One region of the Micromonospora sp. NPDC005710 genome, then DNA from elsewhere that is predicted to be linked to it. Evidence: riboswitches for the same ligand, from Rfam matches in the RefSeq annotation. Region 1 holds a riboswitch; each other region holds the start of a gene.

Region 1 (3,716 bases):
TCCGCACCGCCGGGCACACGGCCGGCCCCGAGGTCCTTGGCAGCGTCGAGTACGCGGTGACAGTGCTCGGCACCCCGCTCGTGGTGGTGCTCGGCCACGACTCGTGTGGTGCGGTGCAGGCGGCCCGGGAGTCCGCCTCGACCGGTACCGCACCCAGTGGCCATCTGCGCGCGGTGGTCGACGCTGTGCTGCCCAGCCTGCGCCGGGCCGAGGCCGAAGGCGTGGACGACATCGACGGCATCGTCGACATCCACATCGCGCAGACCGTCGAGACGTTGCTCAGCCAGTCCCCGGTGCTGGCCGACGAGGTGGCGCAGGGGCGGTGCGCGGTGGTGGGGGTGTCCTACCGGCTGGCCGCCGGAGCGGTGCGCCCGGTGGCCGCCGTGCCGGCTGGCTTCGCGACGCTCGACACGCCGACCGGGTCCACCGACCCGGCCGCGCCGGCCACCGTCTGACGCGACGAGGGCCGCTCCGCGTGACGCGGAACGGCCCTCGACGGGAATCGTGCGGGGTCAGAGCAGCGACATGTGCACGTGGTCGGTGTGGTTCGACGGCCCGCTGTACGAACTCCAGCCGGTGGCCGGGAACCAGATCTGCCGGTTCCAGATCACGTAGTAGATGCCGAGCCGGTCGGCGTTACGGATGAGGAACGCGGCCACGTTGTTGCCGTACGTCCGGGTGTCCACGTTGTGCCAGGGGGCGAAGCCGCTCTTCTGGAGCGACCAGTCGCAGGCGCGGCCCTTCGGGTGCTCCCACGGCCCGCCGGAGCGGTAGCAGCCGACGAACCGGTTGAAGCCGGCCGCCTTGACCTCCTTGTACGCGTGCAGCGTGCGCGGCGTGACGCAGCCGGACGTGGTGGGGTCGTTCTCGCTGCACGACTGGGGCTTCCAGTCACCGTCGGCACTGCGACCCGGGCCGATCTTCGCGACCTTGGAGGTGGCGTCCACCAGGCCGCCGGTGAAGCCCTTCCCGCCGACGAGGGAGAGCGCCTTGTCGGCCTCGCTCTTCCGCTTGGCCATCAGGGCGGTCTGCTTCTGCTGCTCGCGGACCTCGGTGTCGAGCGCCAACTTGGCCTGCTCGGCGCGGGCCTTCACGACGTTGACCTCGGCGAGCTTCTTCTCGTTGACCATGTTCATCTCGTCGAGCATCCCGGCGCGTTGAACGAACGAGTCGGGCGCATCGCTCTCCAGCAGCATCGCGACCGCGCCGATCCGGCCGGTCCGGTACGCCTGGGCGGCGATCTGCCCGACCTGCGGGGCCAACGCGTCCAGGTCGGCCTTGGCCCGGTTGACCTCCGCCGCCAACTCGCCCTGCCGCTTCTTGGACTTGTCCAACTTGGACTTGGCGGCGGAGTAGTCGCGGTTGGCCTGTTCGATGACGTCGTTGAGTAGCTTGGGCTCGCCGTCCTCCTCATGCCCGGACGGTGTGGGGTTCGTCGGGGCGGCGTGCGCCGGGAGCGGCCCGGCGAGCACTGTGAGTGCGGCGATCGCGGCCACCACGGGTGTCATCCAGCGGCGTAGGGGTGCCGTCACAATGTTCCCTTCCGTCGACCGCCGACCGGGTTAGCTGACGGGTTCGGGGCGGAAGTGGCCCCTACCGCTGACGCGGATTCACCCCAGGTACCTGGGTCCCCGGCTCGCCGGTTGGCGATTGGGCGGTGGCACCGCAGGCGCCGCTTCGCGCCTTCATCGGTGACCGGCAGCGAGGTTACCCGAGAGTCGACCGGGTCAGCTACGCCTGGATGCCGACCAAAAGCGTCATTTCGCCATAGCGTTGAGTGACCAGTGACGCGGTTCTCAGGGTGGATGCCCGATCTGGTCACGCTGAGGAGTGTCACCATGCCGTATCCGTGCTCCTGTTCGACTCCGGCCACCTGTCGGTGGCCTCGGGTGGGGGTGCGGTCCGCGTCCGGCCCGGCTCGTCGGAGCCGGTCGTGCGCGGTGAGCTGAGTGCGGCGAGTGCCTCGGTGCGGTCCGGCTGGGGCCGGGGCGCGGGAGCGTCGACGGACGGTGCGGCATCGATCCGACCGGCGGCGGTCACCACGGCGGCCAGTCCGGTCGTCAGTGGTACGGCGGCGATCAGACCGAGGGTGGCGACAGCGCTGCGGACGATCTCCTGTGCGAGGAATTCACTCGTCAGGATCTGCCCGATCGGCCGCGAGTCGGCGGTGAGCAGGAGCAGCAGGGGCAGCGACGCGCCGGCGTACGCCAGCACGATGGTGTTGACAGTGGAGGCGATGTGCGCGCGGCCGACCCGGGTGGCCGCCCGGTACAGCTGCAACCGGGTCAGCCCGGGGTTGGCGTTCGCCAGCTCGGTGACTGTCGCCGCCTGGGTGACTGTCACGTCGTCCAGCACCCCGAGTGATCCGATGATGATGCCGGCGAGCAGCAGGCCGTGCAGGTCCACGTCGCCCTGGAACATCGACAGGGTGGTGGCGTCCTCGCTGCCGAAGCCGGTGAGGTGGGTCGCGGCAGTGGCGATGGTGGCGAGCACACCGGTCAGCACCAGGCTGCCCAGGGTGCCGAGCACCGCGACCGAGGTCTGTGCGGTGACCCCGTGCGTCAGGTAGAGCACCACGAACATGATCAGAGCCGCGCCCACCACCGCCACCAGCAGTGGTGACCGGCCGGCGCTGATGCCCGGCAGCACGAACGTGAGCAGGATGGCGAAGCTGGCGGCCAGGCCGGCGAGCGCGGCCAGACCTCGCCACCTGCCGAACGCGACGATCGCTGCCGCGAAGACCACCGCAAGCCACACCATCGGGGTGCCGCGTTGGTGCTCGGCGATGTTCCAGTTGCTCGTGGTCGGGTCGGTGGGGTCGGTCAGCTCGACCAGGATGACCTCGTCGCCGACGGCGACCCGCGGTGCGCCCGGTCCGTCGGGCACCGGTGTGCGTACCTGTTGGCCGGCGGTTGGTCCGTCGTCCACCCGGACGTCGACGGTGCCGCACCGGCCGTCGCCGATCCTCGGGGTGCCCTCGGGTGCGGACGGCGCCGGCGGGCACGGCTCGCTCACCACCCGGGTGACAGTGCCGGGGTAGCGCGGCACGTCCGCACCACCGTCGGTCTGCGGTGCCCCGCCGCGCGGCCACAGCAGCACTGCCGCGAGCACTGTGGCGACGAAGAGGGGGACCACGGTCACGACGAGGATCCGTCGCACCCGTGGTGGGGCGGACGGCGCGGGATGACTGTGGTCGGCGGCCAAGGTGGAAACTCCCAACGATCCGGTGCGGGGTACGGGTCAGCGGGCCGGACGGTTCACCGGTCGCTGTGGAAACGCGGCGAACGGTGGGTCGGATCGCTGCCTGATGGCCCATTGATCACGGACGGTCAGTGCCCAGCCGGGTCGGCCGGGGGCGACGCCATGGCGTGGGGGCGCCGGTGCCCGGCTGTGCGGCGGCATACGGGAGGTCATCGTGGGAGATGCTAACCAGCCGACCTGGGGGTCGCCGGTCGTGGCGGAGTGTCGGGTACCCGCACCGACCGCGTGGCGGCCCGGGCGGTCAGCCGCGCTTCATGAGCCGACCGACCGCCGCCATCATCTCGGTGGCCATCTCGTCGGCCCGACCCTCGGCGGCACCCTCGTGCATGCAGTGCCGGGCGTGCCCGTCGAGCAGCCCGAGCGCGACCTTGTCGAGGGCGGCCTGGATCGCGGAGATCTGGGTGAGCACGTCGATGCAGTAACGGTCGTCGTCGACCATCTTTTCGATGCCCCGG
Region 2 (3,716 bases), on a different contig from region 1:
CGCGGTCACCGACATGAGCGACGAGGGCGACCGGTTCGTGGAGCGGTTCCCGCTCGCCGGGTCGGGTTACGTGCTGCGCCGGGACATGTCCAACGTGGACGAGGTGCTCACCGCCCTGCTGGACACCGATCCGCTGGCCGAGGCCCGCTGGGCCACCCGCCGCCGCTACCTGGGCGACTTTCCGGCCGAGTCGTACGCCGAGGCGTTCCTGACCGCCGCCCGCCGGGAGCTGACCCCCGCCGAGACCCTCACCGCGTCCGCACCGGTGTGACCGGTCACCGGTACGGGTCGAGCAGCGCCAGCACCGCCGCCGGGTCCTCCACGTGCGCGTTGTGCCCGAGACCGGGCAGGGTGGCGACCGGTACGCCGTACTCCTTGAGCTGTTCGTCGGTGACCATCGGGTCGTTCTCCCCGCGTGCCAGCACCACCGGCACGTCGGTCGCCGCCAGCAGCGCGGCCAGGTCGGGCTCGCCGACGGCGAAGGCTCCCGGGTCCATGGCGAGGCGCCACCGGCCGTCGACCTGACGCAGCCCGGCGTCGACCACCGGGTGGTCCGGCGACACCAGGCCGGCCAGTCCGGCGACGCGCAGGTGGCGGCGGGCCGCCTCGCTGCGGCTGGCGAACCAGCTCACCGGGCGGGCGGCGACCTCGGCGGCGCGGGCCAGCTCAGCGGGTGACCAGGCCGTCTTGATGCCCAGCCCGACCACCGCGTCCACTGGCGTTCCGGTATCGCGGGCGGCCAGCGCCAGGCCGACCACCCCACCCAGCGAGTGCCCGAGCACCACCAGCCGGTCGTCGGGGGCGAGGGCCTGGGCGATCTGCCGAGCGAAGCCCGCGAAGGAGTACGACGGCAGGGGCTGCGCCCAGCCGTGGCCGGCGAGGTCCGGTGCCAGCCACCGCCCGGGCCAGTGCTGCTCAAGGTACGGAGCCCACGGCAACCACACGTCCCCGGTCGCGCCCATGCCGTGCAGCAGCAGCAGGACCGGCCCACGGCCGGCGGGACCACCCGTCTTCTCCACCACTGTCGCAGTCTTCCACGGTTCACGACCCGGTACGAGAGCCGTGGACGGCGGGCCGCGCGGACAGACGCCGCGGGCGCCGGCCCCTTGTGGGAGACGGCGCCCGCGGCGGTCAGGGTGCCTGGGTCAGGCGGAGTAGCCCCGGCTGGCGATCCAGTTGGCCAGGTCGATCGTGGTGATCCAGTACGACGGGTCGCTCGGGTTCGCCGAGTCGGCGATCCGCACGGTGCGACCGTTGTCCTTGTAGCCGACGACGGCGATGTAGTGCCCGCCGCCGTAGGAGTGCCAGCTGCCGTCGGTGTCGGTGGCGTCTCCGACGACGTTGGCCACCACGCCACGGCCGTCGGTGATGGCAGTCACCACGTCGGCCTGGAGGCGGTCCATCTGGGCGGAGCTGGGTGCGCCGAGGAACATCCGGGTCCGGTACGGGGAGCCCTTCACCTCGGCGTTGAGCACCCGGGTGGTGTCCTCGGCCGAGTTGGTGCCCATCTCGGTGGTGCCGAGTTCGGCGCCGAGTTCCTCCTGGGTGCGGTCGATCCCGCTCGCGCTGAGCGCGTTGCGGGTGGCCGCCGGCCCGCAGTTGTAGTAGGTGTTCTGCGCCTCGTAGTCGTAGTCGAGCACCTTGGTCGCGGGGGGCTTCGGCGGCGTCGGCTTACGGGTGAGGTCCGGGTTGCTCTTGGCCTTGGCGGCGGGCGAGGCGGCGGTGGTGGTCGGGGCGGCGGTGGTCGGCGCGGCGCTGGCCGACGGGGACGCGTCAGTCACCTCGCCCTGGGAGGCGGCGACGTCGCTGCGCATCTCGGCGACGGTGGTCGCGGGGCGGTGGCCGGCCGGGGCGTCGTCGGCGGTGGTGAGCAGGGCGCCGGTGGTGGTGGCGATGGCGAGGGCCGCGGCGGAGGCGGCAACGATCTGGTACGGGCGCTCGGTGGCGAGGCGGCGGAGCTGGCGCTTCACTGTGTGCTTCACGGGGTCCTCCACGGATCGGGGGGTGAGCGGCACACCGGGGCCGGACCGGTATCCGGGCAGGCGCCAGCGCGCGGACAGTGGTCCGCGGATGGTGAACCGCTCAGGGGAACGCCCGGCGCGGCCGGGCGGGTAAGGCGATGACCCGGGGGTCAGCTCACCGTCGTGTGACGAATGAGCGGGTGCACCGCCGCGCCGTGGAGGCGAGGGAACAGCCGAGGGGTGGAAAGGTGCTGCACGAGGATGGGACTCCTTCCGACACCGCCTACCGGGTTAGCTGACGGATTCGGGCGGGAAGATCGCCCTACCGCGGGCCGTGGCTCGCGGATTCACCCCGGACTTACTGATGGGTCCCCGGTTCGTTGATCACGATTGAGCGGGTCGGCGCGGCGTCGCGTCTTGCGATCGGTTACCGCACCGGACGGGACGACACTACTGGCCTCTCCACGCCCTGCCAAGCCAGGTTCACCTGCGTAAACCCCAATTGACGCGACAATTTCTGCGCGTATTGCCGATGATGTGACTCGATGGGACAACCGGTTACGGTGGCGCCTGTGGTCGACAACCGGACAGGCCGCGAAGAAGGCGACCATAATCGCGAGAACAATGCCACCGATCGCGTCGACCGTCCGATTCCGCTATTGGGTGAGCGGCCTCACATCACAGATCGGGCTCAACTCACCCGGGCCGGGAGCCACCGTGTCACGACGGCGGGTCGCATCGCCCGGGCCACCGACCGGCGAGCGGGCAGCGGGGTCGGGCGCAGGCGGGCCGCCGCCGCGTACGCCTCCTCGGCGAGAGTGCGAGCCGACTCGGCGGCCAACTCCGCGTCGCGCCAGACGGCCCGTTCACGGGCGGCGGCCACCTGGTAGTCGGCCCGCCGCGCGTCCCGGACCACCCGGCTGATCAGCACCTCCTGCTCGACCGGGTGTCGCCGGGGATCCCAACCGCGCCGGTGTCCGAACACGTCGCCGAGCTGGGCCATGGTGAGGTCGCCCCGCCAGTACGCCGCCATCGCCGCGCGGTGCAGGTAGCGTTCCCGGGCGGCGTACTCGGTGGGGGTGTGCGGGGTCTGCGGGGTGGGCACCGCCCCGGCCCCCGCGAAGCGACGCGCGACGGCGTCCGCCTCGTCGTACCCGGCCCAGGCCCTCTCCAGTTGCTCCTGAGCGGTCAGCCAGGCGGCGCGTCGGCGCCGGGCGGTGGTGGCCGCGCCGGCCGCGGCCACCGCCACCTCCTCGGCGTAGCGGCGCCTGTCGACGGCCTCGGCGGCGGCCACCTCCCGGGCGGTGGGCTCGGCCGGGGGCGGATCGTCGGTGGGCCGTTCCCGTTCGGGGCGGGCGGCCAGCACGGTGAGCAGACCCAGGGTCAGCAGGAACAGCGTCGACCAGATGGCGGCGGCCTGCGGCACCTCGGTCACGAACTGGTAGAAGACGACGGTCTCCATGGTCGGCACCTCGGGGAGAGAGCAGTGCGATGGGAGCCGCGCCGGCTCGCGGGCCACTGTGGGCCACGGGGCGGCGGGGTGGGAAGCAGGTCTGTCGACGGGGCGCGGTGAGGGGACTGTCGTCCCGGTGGCTCAGCGCGCCGGTGGGGCCCGGGAAGCCCGATTGCTCGCCGCGTGGACGAGGGGCAGCCGGTCCGGCCCGGCCGAGCGGACCGGCAGCACGCCGGCCGCGACGACGCCCTGGTCGCCGGGACGAGCCACCGGCGCGTCGACCGAGCATGCCGCAGCCGACC
Region 3 (3,716 bases), on a different contig from region 1:
GCCCTGGCCAGCTACACGATCAACGACAGGTTGGCGGCCGGTCCGCTGCGCTTCCGGACCACCTACCACGCGGACGTGCTGGTCAGCGAGGCCGACGAGATCGTCATGGTGGCCCGCCAGTGGCCGGCCACGACAGTGCGCAACCACACCCGACTGCACGCCGAGGCGGACGGCCTGGTCCGCATCGATGTCGAGATCACCCTGACCGCGCCGACGCCGCTGTTCCGCTACGCGTTCCGCCAGGCCCGGGCCGCTCACCTAGCCCTCGCCACCCGGCTGGGCGCGGCCCTCGACCGCCCCAACAATCCCCCCCACCCCTAACCCACCCCCGAACCCCACCCCGCCCGCTGCCGCCGATCTTGCAGTCTCGGTTGTCGATATCCGAGGGATGCCCCAAATGTCGGCACAGTAAGTGCAAGATCGACGAGTCGCGCGGGGCGGGGCAGGGCGGGGTGCCGCTAGATCTTTGCTGAGGCGCGATAACGGCTCGGGCGGGCGGTTCGAGCGGTGGTGCGCCGGCCCCACGGCTTGTACGTGGACAGCACCGTCGCGATGATCATCAGGCTGGTCGACACCGCCGGCGCGATGACCAGGTCGGCGCGCTCGCGTGCGGGCAGGGCGGCACCGACCGCTCCGGCGTGGCGCAGGTTCGGGGTGAGCAGGAACAGCACCAGCCCGACCATCACCGTGGTGAGTACGAGTTTCACCAGCACCCAGCGGTGGCGCAGCAGGCCCCACGGGGTGAGCAGCGAACTGGCGACGCCGATCAGCCAGACCAGGACGCTCAGCGGCGCGAACAGCACGGTGCCGACCAGGGCGGTCACCGGATAGACCACCGCCGGGTCGGCGCCCCGCTGGACGGCGATGCCGAGGGTGAGCAGCACCAGGTCGGCGCCCAGCCAGCCGAGCGAGGTGACGAGGTGCAGTGTGAGCAGCGCCTTGCGGGTGGTGGGTCGGATCCGAGGCATACCGCGATGCTGCCCGCCGGCCCTTGCCGGGTCGTCCGACGAGCGACGACATCAGGGGTACGCCCGGCGACGTAGTCCCTTCCCGGACGCAGGTGATGCCTGTGAGTCATCACGATGACTCACAGGCATCACGACGCGTGGGTCAGTAGACCGACAGGTGTACGTGGTTCGTGTGATCGGTCGACGGGGTTCCGTGCGCCCCGCTGTACGACTTCCACCCGCTGCTGGGCAGCCAGATCTGCCTGTACCAGATCACGTAGAGCACGGCGAGCCGGTCGGCGTTGCGGATGAAGTACGCGGCCAGGTTGTTGCCGTACGTCTTGTCGCCGCCGGTGGCGTTTCCGCCGAAGCCGTTCTTCTGGGCGGCGAAGTCGCAGGCCCGGCCTTTCGGATGTTCACCGGAGCCGCTCGGGCGGTGGCACGAGACGTACCTGGTGAAGCCGGCGGCCTTGGCCTGGTTGAGCGCGTGCAGGGTGCGCGGGGTGATGCAGCCGCTGGCCGGCGTGGGGTCGTTGACGCTGCACGACTCGGACGGCCAGGAGCCGTCGGAGTTGCGCGGCGCCGCCTTCGCGTTGGCGCTGGAGGTGCCCCGGTTGGAGCCGGCGTCGGCGGTGGTCTGCGGCTTGGGTGTGGTGGCCACGGTCAGGGCCCGCTCGGCCTGGTCCTTGCGTTTGGCCATCACCGCTACCTGCTTGCGCTGCTCGTTGATCTCGCCGTTCAGGGCGACCCGGGTGCGGTTGGCCTTGTCCTTGCTGGCCAGCAGGTCGCGCAGCACCCGGTCCTCGTTGGCGGCCACGGCGTCCAGCGCGGCTGCGCGGTCCATGAAGCCTTCCGGGGTGTTGCTGTTGAGCAGCGCCGACATCGCGCCGAGCCGGCCGGTGCGGTACGCCACCTCGGCGATCTCGCCGACCTTGCCGTTGCGCTGCTCGATCTCGACCTCGATGGTCTTCAGTTGGGTGGCGAGTTCCTGCTGCCGTCGTACGGACGTGTCCAGGGCGCGCTTCGCGTCCAGGTAGCCCTTGCTGGCCGCCTCGAGTTGGGCGCGCAACGCCGGGGTGCCGCCCTCCTCGTCGGAGTCGGGTGCGGCGGCTCGCAGGCCGGTCGGGGGAGCGGCCGAGGCGGTGCCGGCCGGCATCGCGACGCCGAGGGTGAACATCGCGACGATCAGGGCCGCCAGTCGGGCGGCGGGTGGTCGTGCTGGTGCCACTGCGCATGTCCTTCCGTCAGCCGCCGACCGGGTTAGCTGACGGGTTCGGGACGGAAGATCCCTACCGCTGACGCGGATACACCCCAGGAACATGGTTCCCCGGTTCGCCCAGGAGGGCGATTAGGCGGCGACCACCACCGGCGCCGGGAGGCGCCTCCTGGTGGAGGTCGGAACCGAGCCTACCGGTGCCGGTGGGGCGGCTGCAGCCAATGTGACGGACGGTGCGTGCGTCATGACAGAAAATGACGGCCAGGTCACCATTCGATGGAGCCGCACGCGCCGGAGGCGGCCCCGGGCTCGATCTGCAGGGTGGCGTGCTCGATGCGGAAGTCGTCGTGCAGCGCGGTACGCGCTGCGGTGAGCACCGCGCCGACCTCCGCGCCGGGTGCCATGGTCAGGTGTGCGGAGGCCACGTCCATGCCGGAGGTGAGTGTCCAGACGTGCAGGTCATGCACCTCGACGACACCGGGAACGGCGGCCAGTCGGTCGTGCACGGCGGTGACCTGGAGGTGTTCCGGGGCGGCCTGCACGAGGATGCGGACGGCGGCGCGGGCCAGCCGCCAGGTGCGCGGCAGGATGAACACGCCGATGGCGACTGCGACGAGGGGGTCGGCCCACCACCAGTCGGTGACGGTGATGAGCAGTGCCGCGCCGATGACGCCGAGCGAGCCGAGCAGGTCGCCGAGCACTTCCAGGTAGGCGCCCTGGAGGTTGATGCTTTCCCGGGCCCCGGCACGCAGGAGGGCGAAGGCGGTGACGTTCGCGAGCAGGCCGAGCACGGCGACCACGAGCATCGGGCCGGTGATGACCTGGTGCGGGTCGCCGAAGCGGCGGATCGCCTCGATCACGACGTAGATCGCGACGCCGGAGAGCAGGACGGCGTTTGCCAGCGCGGCGAGCACCTCGAGTCGGTAGAGCCCGAAGGTGCGCTGCGGGTCGCCGGTGGCCCGCCGGGTCGCCGTGATCGCGGCGAGCGCCATCCCGATGCCGAGCACGTCGGTGAACATGTGCCCGGCGTCGGAGAGCAGGGCGAGTGAGCCGGTGTGCAGGGCGGCCACCGCCTCGACCACCATCAGGGTGGCGAGCAGCCCGAACGCCGCCCAGAGTCGACCTCGGTGCTGGTGTGCGGCATTGGCGACGGACCCGTGGTGGTGGTCATGACCTGCTCCCACGAGAACCACCTTCCGCCGCTGGTCGGGACCCGGTCAAATGTATGTTCACATCGCTATGTGTGCAAGTGTGCGAGCAGCGCTCCCGGCCGGCGGCAGTCCGCAGACGTCAGCCGGTCGGGTCGATGGTGGTGAGCCGCTGGGTGGCCCGGGAGAGCGCCACGTACAGGGTCCGTACCCCGGCGCCCGGATCGGCCCGGATCTCGCTCGGGGCGACAAGCACGACACCGTCGTACTCCATGCCCTTGGCCTCCAGGCTGGTCACCACCTGCAACCTCGACGCCCCGAGCGCGCCGAGCCAACCCGCCACCTCGTCCCGGCGGGGCACCGGCGTGATCACCCCTACCGTGCCCTCCACCTCGGCCAGCAGGC
Region 4 (3,716 bases), on a different contig from region 1:
GGAATGCCCAGCCGCAGCGCCAGGTGCCGGACCAGCTTCGCCGAGGTCCGGTACATCGCCTCGGTGTACCAGGTCCCCTGCGCGGCGAAGCCCTCGTGTTCCAGCCCGATCGACTTCGCGTTGACGTACCAGTTGCCGGCGTGCCAACCGACGTCTTTGGTCTTCACGTGCTGGGCGATGTGCCCGTCGACCGAGCGCAGCGAATAGTGCCAGCTCACGTAGGTCGGGTCCTGGACGAGTTTGAGGGTCGTCGCCCAACTCGCCTCGGTGTCGTGGATGACTATGTACTCGATCTTCTGCCGCGCGGGTCGGTCGGAGAGGTCGTGGTTGCCGTAGTCCCCGTCACCGAACGCCTCGTAGGGCGCCGGGATCCACTCGCAGGAGATGGTGAGCGGGCACTCCACCCCGTCCGGGCGGGCCAGCCGGCGCAGGCCCAGCCGGTCCAACCAGGAACGCTCGGGCCGCACCGACTGGGCCGGCAGGCTGACCCGCTGGCCATCGTCGGTCGTCCGGGACTGGCCCGCGCCGATGGTGGTGAAGACCTCGTCGGCGAAGGCCGCCGCGGCGTCGGCGCTGTCCGCGCCCGAGTAACGGGCCACCGCGCCGTACCAGGCCGCCGGGTCGGTGCCGGTGCCGACCGGCGCACCCAGATCCCTCTGGTACGCGCTCAGCAGCGCGGCGCCGCCCCGGATGTTGAGGCCCGCGTCGGTGCGCAGTGCCTCGGCGGTGACACCGGTCAGTGCGGCGGCGGCGTCCACGGTCTGCAACGCGGCGGTGGACGGGGCGGGCGCCTCGACCGGCTGCGGCGCGGGCACCAGGGCGGGCCGGGAGTCGTCCCCGCGGGGGTCCTCGGCCCCGGAGTCGTGGTGACCCCCCGCCGGAAGCGCGGCCACGTGCCGCGCGTCGGTCAGGTGCATCGGGCCGTAGCCGCCACTGGTGCTCGGTGTGCCGGCGTTGGTGTCCCAGCGCGACTCCAGGTAGGAGACGCCGAGCAGTACGACGCTCGGTACGCCGTAGTCGCCAGCCGCGGCGGCGTACTGCTGCTGGCGGTCGGTGCTGGGCGCGGCGGCGGCCGGGCCGACGGAGAGTGGCACAGTGGTCGAGGCGGCGACGACGGTGGCGACGAGCAGTGCCCGCCAGCCGGTCGACAGGGTTGGATGGTGCATCGAACCCCCTAGATTCTTGCGGAGTGAGTTCAGGTCACCATCGCGCCGTCCGGGAGGTCGCGTCAATACCTTTCCATCTATCGAAGCCTGTGGAAAGAATTCTTCACACACTGTCGGTGACCTCGCCCGATCGGTACGGAGTGTCACCGCCACACGGGTTGCGGATCGGTAACAGGCGTCTCTACTCTGGTCATTCGTCGGCCCGACATCAGCTCCGCCCAGCCCGGGCGGTAACGGACCGACACCGCCGAGTCGTTTCCGAGCGAACCGGGGACCCAGGTCCCTCGGGGTGAATCCGCAGCCACTGCGGTAGGGCGCCGACTTCCCGCCCGAACCCGTCAGCTAACCCGGTAGGCGGTCAGGAAGAAGGAGTACGGAACCCCGGTGGCACTCCATGCCCCGCGGCCGTCGTCCGAGCGGTCGGCATCAGCCGCTCCGGCGTCGACAGTGCCGCGCCCACGCTGGTCCCGCTTCACCACCGCACTCGCCGCGCTGGCCGGCATCGCCGTCGTCCTGACCGGCAGCGCCACGGCGGCCCACGCCGACCCTTCCGTCGCCGAGATCGAGCGCCAGATCGACGCCGACTGGAACAAGCTCGAACCGATCATCGAACGGCACAACGCCACCCGCACCGACCTCGCCGCGAAGCGCAAGCAGGCCGACGCGCTGGCCGCCCGGATCACCCCGCTGGAGCGTCAGGTCGACGCCGCGATGGACAAGGTCAGCGCCCTGGCGGTACGCGCCTACAAGGGCGAGAACGTCTCCACTGTCAACGCGGTGCTGGGCAGTCGGTCGCCCAGCGAGGTCGTCGGCCAGCTCGAAATGCTCGACCGCTTCGCGCACAACCAGCAGAAGGACGTACGCGAGGTCGCCGACCTCCGTGACCAGCTGGCTGCGCAGAAGGCGCCGCTGGACGAGATGGTGGCGCAACTGACCCGCACCGAAACTCAGCTCGCGGCGAAGAAGAAGCAGATCAACGAAGAGATCGACCGCCTGCAGAAGCTGCGCCTCAAGGTGTACGGCAACGGCGGCGGTGGTCCACTGCGTCCGGCACCCTGCCCGGGCAGCTACCCCGGCGGCGCCGCGGGCACCGCTGTCAAGTTCGCCTGCGCGCAGATCGGCAAGCCCTACGTCTGGGGTGCCGAGGGCCCGAACTCGTACGACTGCTCCGGCCTGATGCTGGCCGCCTGGGCGAAGGCCGGCGTGTCGCTGCCGCACAACGCCGCCGCGCAGAGCCGCGTCACCAAGAACGTCAGCAGGGGAGACCTGCGCCCCGGCGACCTGGTCTTCTACTACAGCGACATCCACCACGTCGGTATGTACGTCGGCGGCGGCTGGGTGGTGCACGCATCGCAGGCCGGTCAACCGGTCAAGATGAAGAAGGTCGACGACGGCCCGATCCACAGCTACGGCCGCCCAGGCTGACCCCGGGTGACCGAGGGGCCCGTCGCGATCACGTTCGCGGCGGGCCCTCGTCGTCCTGGTCTCAGCGGGGTCGGTCTCAGCGGCTCGGTCTCAGGGGGGTGGGTCTCAGCGGGTGGGCCAGGTGCGCCAGTGCTGCCAGGCGCGGCTGGGCGTCGGCCCCCGCTGGCCCTGGTAGCGCGAGCCGTAGACCACCGAGCCGTACGGGTGCTCGGCCGGCGAGGAGAGCCGGAAGATGCACAGCTGCCCGATCTTCATGCCCGGCCAGAGCGTGATCGGCAGGTTCGCCACGTTCGAGAGCTCCAGCGTCACGTGACCGGAGAAGCCCGGGTCGATGAAACCGGCGGTGGAGTGCGTGAGCAACCCGAGTCGGCCCAGGGAGCTCTTGCCCTCCAGCCGGCCGGCGAGCTGGTCACCGAGCGAGATGACCTCCAGCGTCGAGGCGAGCACGAACTCCCCCGGGTGCAGGACGAACGGCTCGCCATCGGGGACCTCGACCACCGACGTCAGGTCGTCCTGCTGCATCGCGGGGTCGATGTGGGTGTAGAGGTGGTTGTTGAAGACCCGGAACAGCCGATCGAGCCGGACGTCGATGCTGGACGGTTGCACCAGGGTGGGCTCGAACGGCTCCAGGCCCAGCGTGCCGGCCTTGATCTCGGAGACCAGGTCGCGGTCGGAGAGCAGCATCGGACCACCATAGCCGCGCCGCCAAAAGTGGCCGGATTCGGTGCTGGTGACCAGCGCGTCGAGGTCGCTGCTCGTACATTTGTTCGATAGAATGCCCGCATGGCTTCCTGGTCCGAATTCGCCGCCGACGAGCCCCGACTCGCCGACGGGATCCGCGTTCTCCTCCAGCAGTACGGGCCGGGCTTCGGCTATCTGGCCACGGTCCGTGCCGACGGCGGGCCCCGCGTCCATCCGGTCTCCCCGGTCATCACCCCCGCGGGGCTGTTCTGCTTCATCATCGACTCGCCCAAGCGCCGCGACCTCGAACGTGACGGCCGTTACGCGCTGCACTCGTTCCCGGCGGAGGAGAGCGACGACGAGGCGTACGTGGCGGGTCACGCCCGCCCGGTGACCGATCCGGTCCAGGTGGCGCTCCTGGCGCAGAGCGCCCGGGCCGAGCCG

Evidence for each region. A riboswitch is a leader RNA that binds a small molecule or an ion and turns the genes downstream of it on or off. The one in region 1 is predicted to bind cyclic di-AMP.
Region 2: linked by a shared signal. The riboswitch ahead of ABZ406_RS07190 (C39 family peptidase) and the one ahead of ABZ406_RS11110 (hypothetical protein) in region 1 are both predicted to bind cyclic di-AMP.
Region 3: linked by a shared signal. The riboswitch ahead of ABZ406_RS12010 (hypothetical protein) and the one ahead of ABZ406_RS11110 (hypothetical protein) in region 1 are both predicted to bind cyclic di-AMP.
Region 4: linked by a shared signal. The riboswitch ahead of ABZ406_RS16710 (NlpC/P60 family protein) and the one ahead of ABZ406_RS11110 (hypothetical protein) in region 1 are both predicted to bind cyclic di-AMP.

What each region holds. Positions count from the first base shown of each region.
Region 1 covers NZ_JBEXYP010000006.1:241,665-245,380, reverse strand. The annotation lists gene ABZ406_RS11115 (carbonic anhydrase) at 1-455, shown strand, start outside; gene ABZ406_RS11110 (hypothetical protein) at 513-1,532, opposite strand; cyclic di-AMP (ydaO/yuaA leader) riboswitch at 1,537-1,667, opposite strand; gene ABZ406_RS11105 (YibE/F family protein) at 1,834-3,204, opposite strand; gene ABZ406_RS11100 (metal-sensitive transcriptional regulator) at 3,503-3,716, opposite strand, start outside.
Region 2 covers NZ_JBEXYP010000004.1:155,753-159,468, reverse strand. The annotation lists gene ABZ406_RS07200 (CDP-glycerol glycerophosphotransferase family protein) at 1-271, shown strand, start outside; gene ABZ406_RS07195 (alpha/beta fold hydrolase) at 276-1,022, opposite strand; gene ABZ406_RS07190 (C39 family peptidase) at 1,146-1,994, opposite strand; cyclic di-AMP (ydaO/yuaA leader) riboswitch at 2,227-2,368, opposite strand; gene ABZ406_RS07185 (hypothetical protein) at 2,653-3,423, opposite strand; gene ABZ406_RS07180 (hypothetical protein) at 3,556-3,716, opposite strand, start outside.
Region 3 covers NZ_JBEXYP010000007.1:120,375-124,090, forward strand. The annotation lists gene ABZ406_RS12000 (SRPBCC family protein) at 1-321, shown strand, start outside; gene ABZ406_RS12005 (hypothetical protein) at 459-968, opposite strand; gene ABZ406_RS12010 (hypothetical protein) at 1,111-2,124, opposite strand; cyclic di-AMP (ydaO/yuaA leader) riboswitch at 2,181-2,312, opposite strand; gene ABZ406_RS12015 (cation diffusion facilitator family transporter) at 2,430-3,347, opposite strand; gene ABZ406_RS12020 (AAA family ATPase) at 3,454-3,716, opposite strand, start outside.
Region 4 covers NZ_JBEXYP010000011.1:22,045-25,760, reverse strand. The annotation lists gene ABZ406_RS16715 (N-acetylmuramoyl-L-alanine amidase) at 1-1,166, opposite strand, end outside; cyclic di-AMP (ydaO/yuaA leader) riboswitch at 1,402-1,537, shown strand; gene ABZ406_RS16710 (NlpC/P60 family protein) at 1,551-2,591, shown strand; gene dcd (dCTP deaminase) at 2,697-3,275, opposite strand; gene ABZ406_RS16700 (pyridoxamine 5'-phosphate oxidase family protein) at 3,375-3,716, shown strand, end outside.